2 regions of the Serratia sp. EC4 genome follow, and region 2 is predicted to be linked to the other one. Evidence: predicted binding sites of a transcription regulator. Region 2 holds the regulator's gene; the other holds the start of a gene.
The links. Region 2 encodes LexA, which represses DNA repair genes until DNA is damaged. Its sites were predicted from a motif close to TNCTGTATGTACATACAGNA; they were not measured.
Positions count from the first base shown of each region.

Region 1 (4,822 bases), on a different contig from region 2:
ACCGACGCCGAAATGATCTTCATCGGCGGCGGCGCAGGCATGGCGCCGATGCGCTCGCACATCTTCGATCAGCTCAAGCGTCTGAACTCGAAGCGCAAGATCACTTTCTGGTACGGCGCGCGTTCGCTGCGCGAGATGTTCTATGAAGACGATTTCAACCAGCTGCAGGCGGAGAACGAAAACTTCACCTGGCACGTGGCGCTGTCGGATCCGCAGCCGGAAGATAACTGGACCGGCTACACCGGCTTTATCCATAATGTTCTGCTGGAGAACTACCTGAAGAACCACCCGGCGCCGGAAGACTGCGAGTTTTACATGTGCGGGCCGCCGATGATGAACGCCGCGGTGATCAAGATGCTCAAAGATCTGGGCGTCGAAGACGAAAACATCATGCTGGATGACTTTGGTGGCTAAATTGCGCGCATTGGCGACGAAGAACTGGCTGACGGGCGTGGCGCTGAGCGCCACCCTGCTGCTGACCGGCTGCGGGCCGGAACAGGTGGATCTGACGGGTAAAACCATGGGCACCTCGTATTCGATCCGTTACGTGGCCGGCGACAATACGCCGTCGGCGCGCGAGATGCAGGCGGAGATCGACAAACGGCTGGAGCAGGTGAACGATCAGATGTCCACCTACCGGCCGGATTCCGAGCTCAGCCGCTTCAACGCCAGCCGCGACATTGACCGGCCGTTCCCGGTTTCGCCGGCCACCGCCGAAGTGGTGCGCGAAGCGCTGCGCATCAATCGCGTCACCGATGGCGCGCTGGACGTGACCGTCGGGCCGCTGGTCAACCTGTGGGGCTTCGGCCCGGAAGGGCGGCCGGATAAGGTGCCGAGCGAGGCGGAGCTGGCGCACCGCCGCGCCTGGACCGGCGCCGATAAACTGGCGGTGCAGGGCAGCGCGCTGATGAAAAGCATCCCTGAGCTGTACGTCGATCTGTCGTCGATCGCCAAAGGGTATGGCGTGGACGTGGTGGCGGAGTATCTGCAATCGCAACACGTGAAAGACTACATGGTGGATATCGGCGGTGAAGTTCGCACCCGCGGGCGCAACGGCGAGCAAAAGCCGTGGCGCATCGCCATCGAGCGCCCGACCGCCGGCGCGCAGCAGCAGGCGCAGCTGGTGATCCAACCGGGGGAGATGTCGATCGCCACCTCGGGTGACTATCGCAACTACTTCGAGCAGGACGGGGTGCGCTATTCGCACACCATCGATCCGATCACCGGGCGCCCGATCCATCATCGGCTGGTGTCGATCACCGTGCTGAGCCCGACCTGCATGACCGCCGACGGCCTGTCCACCGGCCTGAACGTGATGGGGCCGGAGCGCGGCATGGCGCTGGCCAACCTGCTCGGCATTCCGGTGTTCATGATCGTGAAAACCGCCGACGGGTTTGAGGAGCGTTATTCAGACGCGTTCAAGCCCTATCTGAAAAAGCGTTCGTGAGGTTGCTATGTTGACGGTATTCGCCGCTACTTTCGTGTTGTTCCTGCTGATCGTCGGCGGCATGTCGCTGGGCTATGTGTTCAAACGCAAAAGCCTGCAGGGCAGCTGCGGCGGCATCACCGCGCTGGGCATGGAGAAAGTCTGCGACTGCCCGGAGCCGTGCGATGCGCGCAAAAAGCGCGAAGCCAAAGCGGCGCAGCGGCGCGAGCAGTTGGAAAAGCACCGCATTCTGTAGCGAAGTGAAAACCCGGCCCTGGCCGGGTTTTTTTATTTCGCCTTGCGGAAACTTTTCGCCTCGGCCGGCGAGTTGACCATCACGCCGTCGGCGCCCAGCGCCAGCGCCTGCTGATACGCCTGCGGCGTGTTGACGCCGAACAGAATGATGTGCGCCGGGCCCTGCGAGCGGAAACAATCCATCGACTCTTTATCCCAGGTCAGAAACGCCTTCGACCGCCCTTCGCCGAGGGTGTACTTCTCCACCACTTCCACCTCGCGCTTCAGCTCCAGCCCGTACCAGCGCGGCTGCCGGTTGTCCGGTTTGACATCGCACTGGTGCGCCATGGTGACGTTGGCCAGCAGCGTGCGGGTTTCGTCGCGGCTTTCGAAGCGCGGGACGGCCGGCGGCAGCGCCTGCAGGTATTTGGCGTCGGTAGAGTAGACGCGGGTGCGATTCAGGCTGTCGGTGCTTTCCAGCGTCGCCAGCAGCGCCTGGCCAAACTGCGCCGGATCGGCATCCGGGGATTTGATGTCCAGATAGAAAGTCACGCGCGGAAAGGCCTTCAACACCTCATCCAGCCGCGGAATGCCGATACCCTGGCCGCGGAACGGATGCGCATCGCCTTTGGCGAACGCCCAACCGGCGTCGGTCTCGGCCAGCTGCGCGGCGGTATAGGCAGAAACCGGGCCCTGCCGATTGGTCAGCGCCTTCAGATCCGAGGGGCGATACAGCACGATGACGCCGTCTTTGGATGCTTGCAGGGTGATCCAGATGGCGTCGGCGCCGTTTTTCAGCGCGGTTTCGATGGCGATGCGAGTGTTTTCCGGCGCATCGGCGGTGCCGCCGCGATGGGCGACGATCGCCGGCGCATGACCGGCGGCGGCGCTGGCCGCCAGCGCGCTTAGCGACAGCGCGGAAGCCAGCAGCAAATGAGAAAATCTGATCATGTAGGGTACCTTGTCGTTATCGTTGTGGTGAGCCGCACGGGATGGCGGAAATCATACTATTGAAAAATTAAGCTTTTTTAACAACGCGGAAATATCTGTCAGAAACGCCGCTTTCCTCGAAGCCTGCGGCCTTGAGCTTTTGGTACCTGGCTGTATACTTATACAGTATTATTGGAGGGTGCGATGCGTAAAATCATTCATGTCGATATGGACTGCTTCTTCGCGGCAGTGGAGATGCGCGACGATCCCAGCCTGCGCGATATCCCGCTGGCGATTGGCGGTAGCGCCGATCGCCGCGGGGTGATCAGCACCGCCAACTACCCGGCGCGGCGCTACGGCGTGCATAGCGCCATGTCCACGGCGATGGCGCTCAAACTGTGCCCGCATCTCACCCTGCTGCCGGGGCGCATGGCGGCCTACAAAGAAGCTTCGCTGCACATCCGCGAAATCTTTGCCCGCTATACCCCGTTGATCGAGCCGCTTTCGCTCGACGAGGCCTACCTCGACGTGACCGACAGCCCGCAATGCAACGGTTCGGCGACGCTGATCGCCCAGGAAATCCGTCAGGCGATCGCCGACGAGCTGAACCTCACCGCGTCGGCCGGCATCGCGCCAATCAAGTTTCTCGCTAAAATCGCCTCCGAGATGAACAAGCCGAACGGGCAATACGTGATCACGCCGGCGCAGGTGCCGGCGTTTTTGCAGCAGCTGCCGCTCAGCAAGATCCCCGGCGTCGGCAAGGTGACCGCCAAACGGCTGGAGGACGTGGGGCTCATCACCTGCGCCGACGTGCAGCAATACGATTTGGCGCAGTTGCTCAAGCGCTTCGGCAAGTTCGGCCGGGTGCTGTGGGAGCGCTGTCAGGGCATCGATCGGCGCGAAATCTCTCCTGAGCGGCTGCGCAAATCGGTGGGGGTGGAGCGCACGCTGGCGGAGGATATTCACGACTGGGAAGACTGCGAAACGCTGATTATCGACAAACTCTATCCCGAGCTGGAGATGCGGCTGCGCAAGGTGAAGCCGGATCTGCACATCGCCCGGCAGGGCGTGAAGCTGAAGTTTCAGGATTTTCAGCAAACCACCCAGGAGCACGTGTTCCCGGTGCTGAACCGGCAGGATTTGCTGGCGGTGGCGCGGCAGGCGTGGCGCGAGCGGCGCGAGGGGCGCGGCGTGCGGCTGGTGGGGCTGCATGTGACGCTGCTCGATCCGCAGCTGGAGCGGCAGCTGGCGCTGCCTTGGGAATAAAAAAGCCGGCGAGTCGCCGGCTTTTTGCGTTAAGCGCGCAGATTACGCGCGCTCAGGGATCGCTTTCAGCAGCGAGGTCAGCAGCTTCCAGTACAGGCCGACGCTTTCGATATGCACTTGCTCATCCGGCGAGTGCGGGCCGGTGATGGTTGGCCCGATCGATACCATGTCCATGTTTGGATACGGCTTTTTGAACAGACCGCATTCCAGGCCGGCGTGGATCACCATGATGTTCGGCGTCTTGTTGAACAGATCCTGATACAGCTCGCGCACCAGGTGCATCACCGGCGAGTCGGCGTCCGGCTGCCAGCCCGGGTAACCGCCCTTCGGCGCCACTTTAGCACCGGCCAGCTGGCCCAGCGCGGTCAGCATCTCGACCACGTAATCTTTGCCGCTGTCGATCAGAGAGCGGATCAGGCAGATGATTTCCGCTTCATTTTCGCTGGTGGTGACCACGCCGACGTTCAGCGAGGTTTCCACTACGCCTTTGACCGCGTCGCTCATGCGGATCACGCCGTTCGGCGTGCCGTTCAGCAGCGCCAGGAAGCGCTGCTGGCTGTCGGCGCTCAGCGCCAGCGAAGCGCTGGTGGCCGGTTCCAGCAGCACGGTGATGTTCTTCTCTTTGGCGGAGAGTTCGTTCTGCAGCACGGCCAGGAACTCCTGGCTCAGCGCTTTCAGTGCGTCGGCCTTGTCCGCCGGCACCGCTACCACCGCGGAGGCTTCACGCGGGATGGCGTTGCGCAGGGTGCCGCCGTTCAGGTCCAGCACGCGCAGGTTCAGCGCCGCCGCATGGGCGAACAGGAAGCGCGCCAGCAGTTTGTTGGCGTTGCCCAGCCCGACGTGGATCTCGGCGCCGGAATGGCCGCCTTTCAGGCCCTTGAGGGTCAGCTTCAGGGTTTGGTAACCGGCCGGCACCGCTTCGCGCTGCAGCGGCAGGGTGGTGATGAAGTCGATACCGCCGGCGCA
Region 1 covers NZ_JBNIDE010000002.1:30,237-35,058, forward strand. The annotation lists gene nqrF (NADH:ubiquinone reductase (Na(+)-transporting) subunit F) at 1-414, shown strand, start outside; gene ACP39K_RS06745 (FAD:protein FMN transferase) at 398-1,447, shown strand; gene nqrM ((Na+)-NQR maturation NqrM) at 1,455-1,682, shown strand; gene ACP39K_RS06755 (glycerophosphodiester phosphodiesterase family protein) at 1,715-2,611, opposite strand; gene dinB (DNA polymerase IV) at 2,795-3,856, shown strand; gene pepD (beta-Ala-His dipeptidase) at 3,899-4,822, opposite strand, start outside.
Region 1: dinB (DNA polymerase IV) is a predicted target of LexA. The motif match lies at 2,760-2,779, and genes of this name have one in related genera.

Region 2 (4,822 bases):
GATAAATTAATAAATAACCCAACAAAGCGTTCGACCTAGCGTGCAGCAAACCAACTGCCGCGCACCTGATGACGGTGCCAAATCCAGCCCAACGCCAGGCCGCGCAGCGCCAGAAACACCGCCAGCGCCAGCCAGAGCCCGTGGTTGCCTAACAGCGGCACGCTGAACAGCGCCAGACCGTATCCCGCAGCGGCCACCGCCATGCTGTTACGCATCTCGGCGCCGCGCGTGGCGCCGATAAACATGCCGTCCAGCAAATAGCACCATACCCCGACCAGCGGCAGAATGACCTGCCAGGGCAAATAATGTGCGGCCAACGCACGCAGTTCCGGCAAAGAGGTCAATGCCGCCACGATCTGCTGGCCGGTAACGGCATACGCCAGGCCGAAGGCCAACGCGACCAGCCCTGCCTGCCTGCAGGCCGCGTGCCACACCTTGCGCAGTTGGCTGTCGTCCCGGGCGCCGTAGGCGTGGCCCGAATGAGCCTCCACCGCATAAGCAAAACCGTCGAGCGCATAGGCGGTGAACGTCAGCAGATTCATCAATACCGCATTGACCGCCACCACCTCGCTTCCCAGGCGAGCGCCGAAAATGGTCAACGACGCAAAGCACAGTTGCAGCAACAGTGAACGCAGCATGATGTCGCGGTTGAGCGCCAGCAGGCGACGCAGATCGCCACGCCAGGCCTGGCGCAGCATCTGCAGGGTAATACCGCGCAGGCGCATCACCCGCCACGCCAACCACAGGCCGAGCAGCAGCGTAGCGTATTCGGCGATGGCGGTTGCCGCCGCCGCCCCCCGCACGTTCCAGCCCAGGCCCATCACCAGCCAGATATCCAGCACGATGTTCAGCAGGTTGCCGACGATCAGCAGGATCACCGGCGCCCGCACGTACTGCACGCCGAGCAGCCAGCCCAGCAGCACCAGATTGGCCAGCGCCGCCGGGGCGCTTAACCAGCGGATCTCAAGAAAACGCCGCGCCTGTTCCAGCACCTCGCCATCGCCACCGACGATCCGCAGCGCCAGTTCGATCAGCGGATAACGCAGCAGGACGATCGCCGCGCCGCCCAACAGCGCCAGCAGCAGCGGTTGCATAAAGGCGCGCGCCAGCGCTTGCGGGTTCTGTGCCCCCAGCGCTTGCGCCGCGAGGCCGGTGGTGCTCATGCGCAGGAATAACAGCAGCATGAAGAGGAAGCTGGTCGCCACCGCGCCGATCGCCACGCCCCCCAGGTAGATCGGGCTGTCGAGGTGGCCGATCACCGCGGTGTCCACCAGCCCGAGCAGCGGCACGGTAATATTGGAGAAGATCATCGGCAGGGCGAGGCGCCACAGGGCTTTATCGGTGTCGCTGGTGAAGGCGGAAATCAGGCGCATGATGGGATGTTCCTGTGACTGAGTGACAAAGGGCGAAGTCAGAAACAAAAACGCCCCAAAACAGGGGCGATTGATACAGGGAGCGGCGGTGATGGGCCGGCGATTAAATCCAGTCGCCGTTGCGGATCACGCCGACCGCCAGCCCTTCGATAGTGAAATTCTGCTGACGCAGATCGACCACTATCGGTTGGAATTCGTTGTTCTCCGGCAGCAGTTCAACCACGTTGCCGTGCTTTTTCAAGCGCTTGACCGTCACTTCGTCTTCGATCCGCGCCACCACGACCTGGCCGTTGCGCACGTCTTGCGTTTTGTGCACCGCCAGCAGATCGCCGTCCAGAATGCCGATGTCGCGCATTGACATGCCGTTCACCCGCAGCAGGAAATCGGCGCTCGGTTTAAACAGGGAAGGATCCACCTGGTAGTGCCCTTCGATGTGCTGCTGCGCCAGCAGCGGCTCGCCGGCGGCGACGCGGCCGATCAGCGGCAGCCCTTCTTCTTCTTCCATCAGCAGACGGATACCGCGTGAGGCACCGGAGACGATTTCGATCACGCCTTTGCGTGCCAGCGCCTTCAGGTGTTCTTCGGCGGCGTTAGGCGAACGGAACCCCAGACGCATCGCGATCTCGGCACGCGTTGGCGGCATGCCCGTTTGCGAAATGTGCTCGCGAATCAGATCGTAGACCTCTTGCTGTCTGGTAGTTAGTGCTTTCATTCCGCCCCCTGTTTGTTTATACAGTCTTGCTGTGAGTATATACAGGTAAGCGCGGATTGGGAACCGAAGAATAAATAAAAATCAGTCAGTAGGCGCTTTTCGTCAGCCGAAATGCTGCCATAGGACCGTGCCCCAAACGAACAGCGCCAGTGCGATCGCCAGCGACACCGCCGCCGATCCCATGTCCTTGGCCCGCCCGGACAGCTCGTGATGTTCGCTGCCGATGCGATCCACCACCGCCTCGATCGCGCTGTTCAGGATCTCGACGATCATCACCAGCGCTACCGATCCGATCAATAAAATGCGCGCTATCGCACCCACATCCAGCCAGACAGCCAGTATGATAGCCAGAAGGGTGACCACCAGTTCCTGGCGGAAAGCCGCTTCGTGCTGCCAGGCGGCGGATAGCCCTTTATAGGAATAGCCGGCGGCCTTGATGATGCGGGTCAGTCCGGTTGCTTGGTTTGCCATGTTTTCGTGCCTTTCTCAGAGGTCGGTCATAATAAAAAGAGTCTAGAACAGTCCGCGCTGACGGCTCTCGGTTTTCGAACACCACAGATCTGCTACCCGGTTTCTGGTATGCTTGCGGCGCATTGCTAACAAGAGGCTTCACGTTGTTATGTCAGGTTGGCGTAAAATTTATTATAAAATATTGAATTTACCACTTAAATTGTTGGTAAGAAGTAAGGTCATCCCTTCAGATCCGGTTACCGAGCTAGGGTTGGATCCCTCACGGCCGATTTTGTATGTTTTACCTTACAATTCCAAGGCGGATTTGCTGACGCTGCGCACCCAGTGCCTGGCGCAGGATCTGCCTGATCCGCTCAACTCGCTGGAGATCGACGGCACCGTGCTGCCGAGCTACGTGTTCATTCACGACGGCCCGCGCGTGTTCCGCTACTACACCCCGAAAGAAGAGTCGGTAAAGCTGTTCCACGACTATCTGGATCTGCATCGCAGCAACCCGGATCTCGACATTCAGATGCTGCCGGTTTCGGTGATGTTTGGCCGTTCGCCGGGCCGCGAAGGCCACGGCACGCCGCACCTGCGTCTGTTGAACGGCGTGCAGAAGTTCTTCGCCGTGCTGTGGCTCGGCCGCGACAGCTTCGTGCGTTTCTCCAACACCGTGTCGCTGCGCCGCATGGCTACCGAACACGGCACGGATAAAACCATCGCGCAGAAACTGGCGCGCGTGGCGCGCATGCACTTCTCGCGCCAGCGCCTGGCCGCGGTGGGCCCAAGCCTGCCGGCCCGTCAGGATCTGTTCAACAAGCTGTTGGCGTCCAAAGCGATCGAAAAAGCGGTCGAGGACGAAGCGCGCAGCAAGAAGATCTCGCACGAGAAGGCCCAGCAGAACGCCATCGCGTTGATGGAAGAGATCGCCGCCGACTTCTCCTACGAAACCGTGCGTCTGTCCGATCGCGTGCTGAGCTGGACCTGGAACCGGTTGTATCAGGGCATCAACGTCACCAACGCCGAGCGCGTGCGCCAGCTGGCGCAGGACGGCCACGAGATCGTCTACGTGCCCTGCCACCGCAGCCACATGGACTATCTGCTGCTGTCCTACGTGCTGTATCACCAGGGCCTGGTGCCGCCGCACATCGCCGCGGGCATCAACCTCAACTTCTGGCCGGCCGGCCCGATCTTCCGTCGCCTGGGCGCGTTCTTCATCCGCCGCACCTTCAAGGGCAACAAGCTGTACTCGACGGTGTTCCGCGAATACCTCGGCGAGCTGTTCACCCGCGGTTACTCGGTGGAATACTTCGTGGAAGGCGGCCGTTCCCGCACCGGGCGCCTGCTGGAGCCGAAGACCGGCACCCTGTCGATGACCATTCAGGCGATGCTGCGCGGCGGCACCCGTCCGATCACGCTGGTGCCGATTTACATCGGTTACGAGCACGTGATGGAAGTGGGTACCTACGCCAAAGAGCTGCGCGGCGCCACCAAGGAAAAAGAGAGCCTGCCGCAGATGCTGCGCGGCCTGCGCAAGCTGCGCAACCTGGGTCAGGGTTACGTCAACTTCGGCGAACCGCTGCCGTTGACAGCTTACCTCAACCAGAACGTGCCGCAGTGGCGCGAGTCGATCGATCCGATCGAAGCTCAGCGTCCAAGCTGGCTGACGCCGACGGTCAACGATCTGGCCGGCCAGATCATGGTGCGCATCAACAATGCCGCCGCGGCCAATGCCATGAACCTGTGTTCCACCGCGCTGCTGGCCTCGCGTCAGCGTTCGCTGACCCGCGAACAGCTGGTCGAACAGCTCGAGTGCTACCTGCAGCTGATGCGCAACGCGCCTTACGCGCATGACGTCACCGTACCGACGCAAACGCCGGACGAGCTGCTGGATCACGCGCTGAACATGAACAAGTTCGAGGTGGAAAAGGACAACATCGGCGACATCATCATTCTGCCGCGCGAGCAGGCGGTGCTGATGACCTATTACCGCAACAACATCCACCACCTGCTGGTGTTGCCGTCGCTGATCGCCAGCATCGTGATGCATCACCGCCGGGTATCGCGCGCCGAGCTGCTGCGCCAGATCGGCATGATCTACCCGATGCTGAAAGCCGAGCTGTTCCTGCATAACGACAAGGAACAGCTGCCGGAAGTGCTGCGGCCGATGATCGACGAGCTGATCCGTCAACAGCTGATCTGCGACAAAGGCGACGATCTGGTGCTCAACCCGGCGCGCATTCGCCCGCTGCAGCTGCTGGCCGCCGGGGTGCGCGAAACCCTG
Region 2 covers NZ_JBNIDE010000008.1:151,470-156,291, forward strand. The annotation lists gene dinF (MATE family efflux transporter DinF) at 36-1,373, opposite strand; gene lexA (transcriptional repressor LexA) at 1,477-2,085, opposite strand; gene ACP39K_RS19880 (diacylglycerol kinase) at 2,188-2,556, opposite strand; gene plsB (glycerol-3-phosphate 1-O-acyltransferase PlsB) at 2,705-4,822, shown strand, end outside.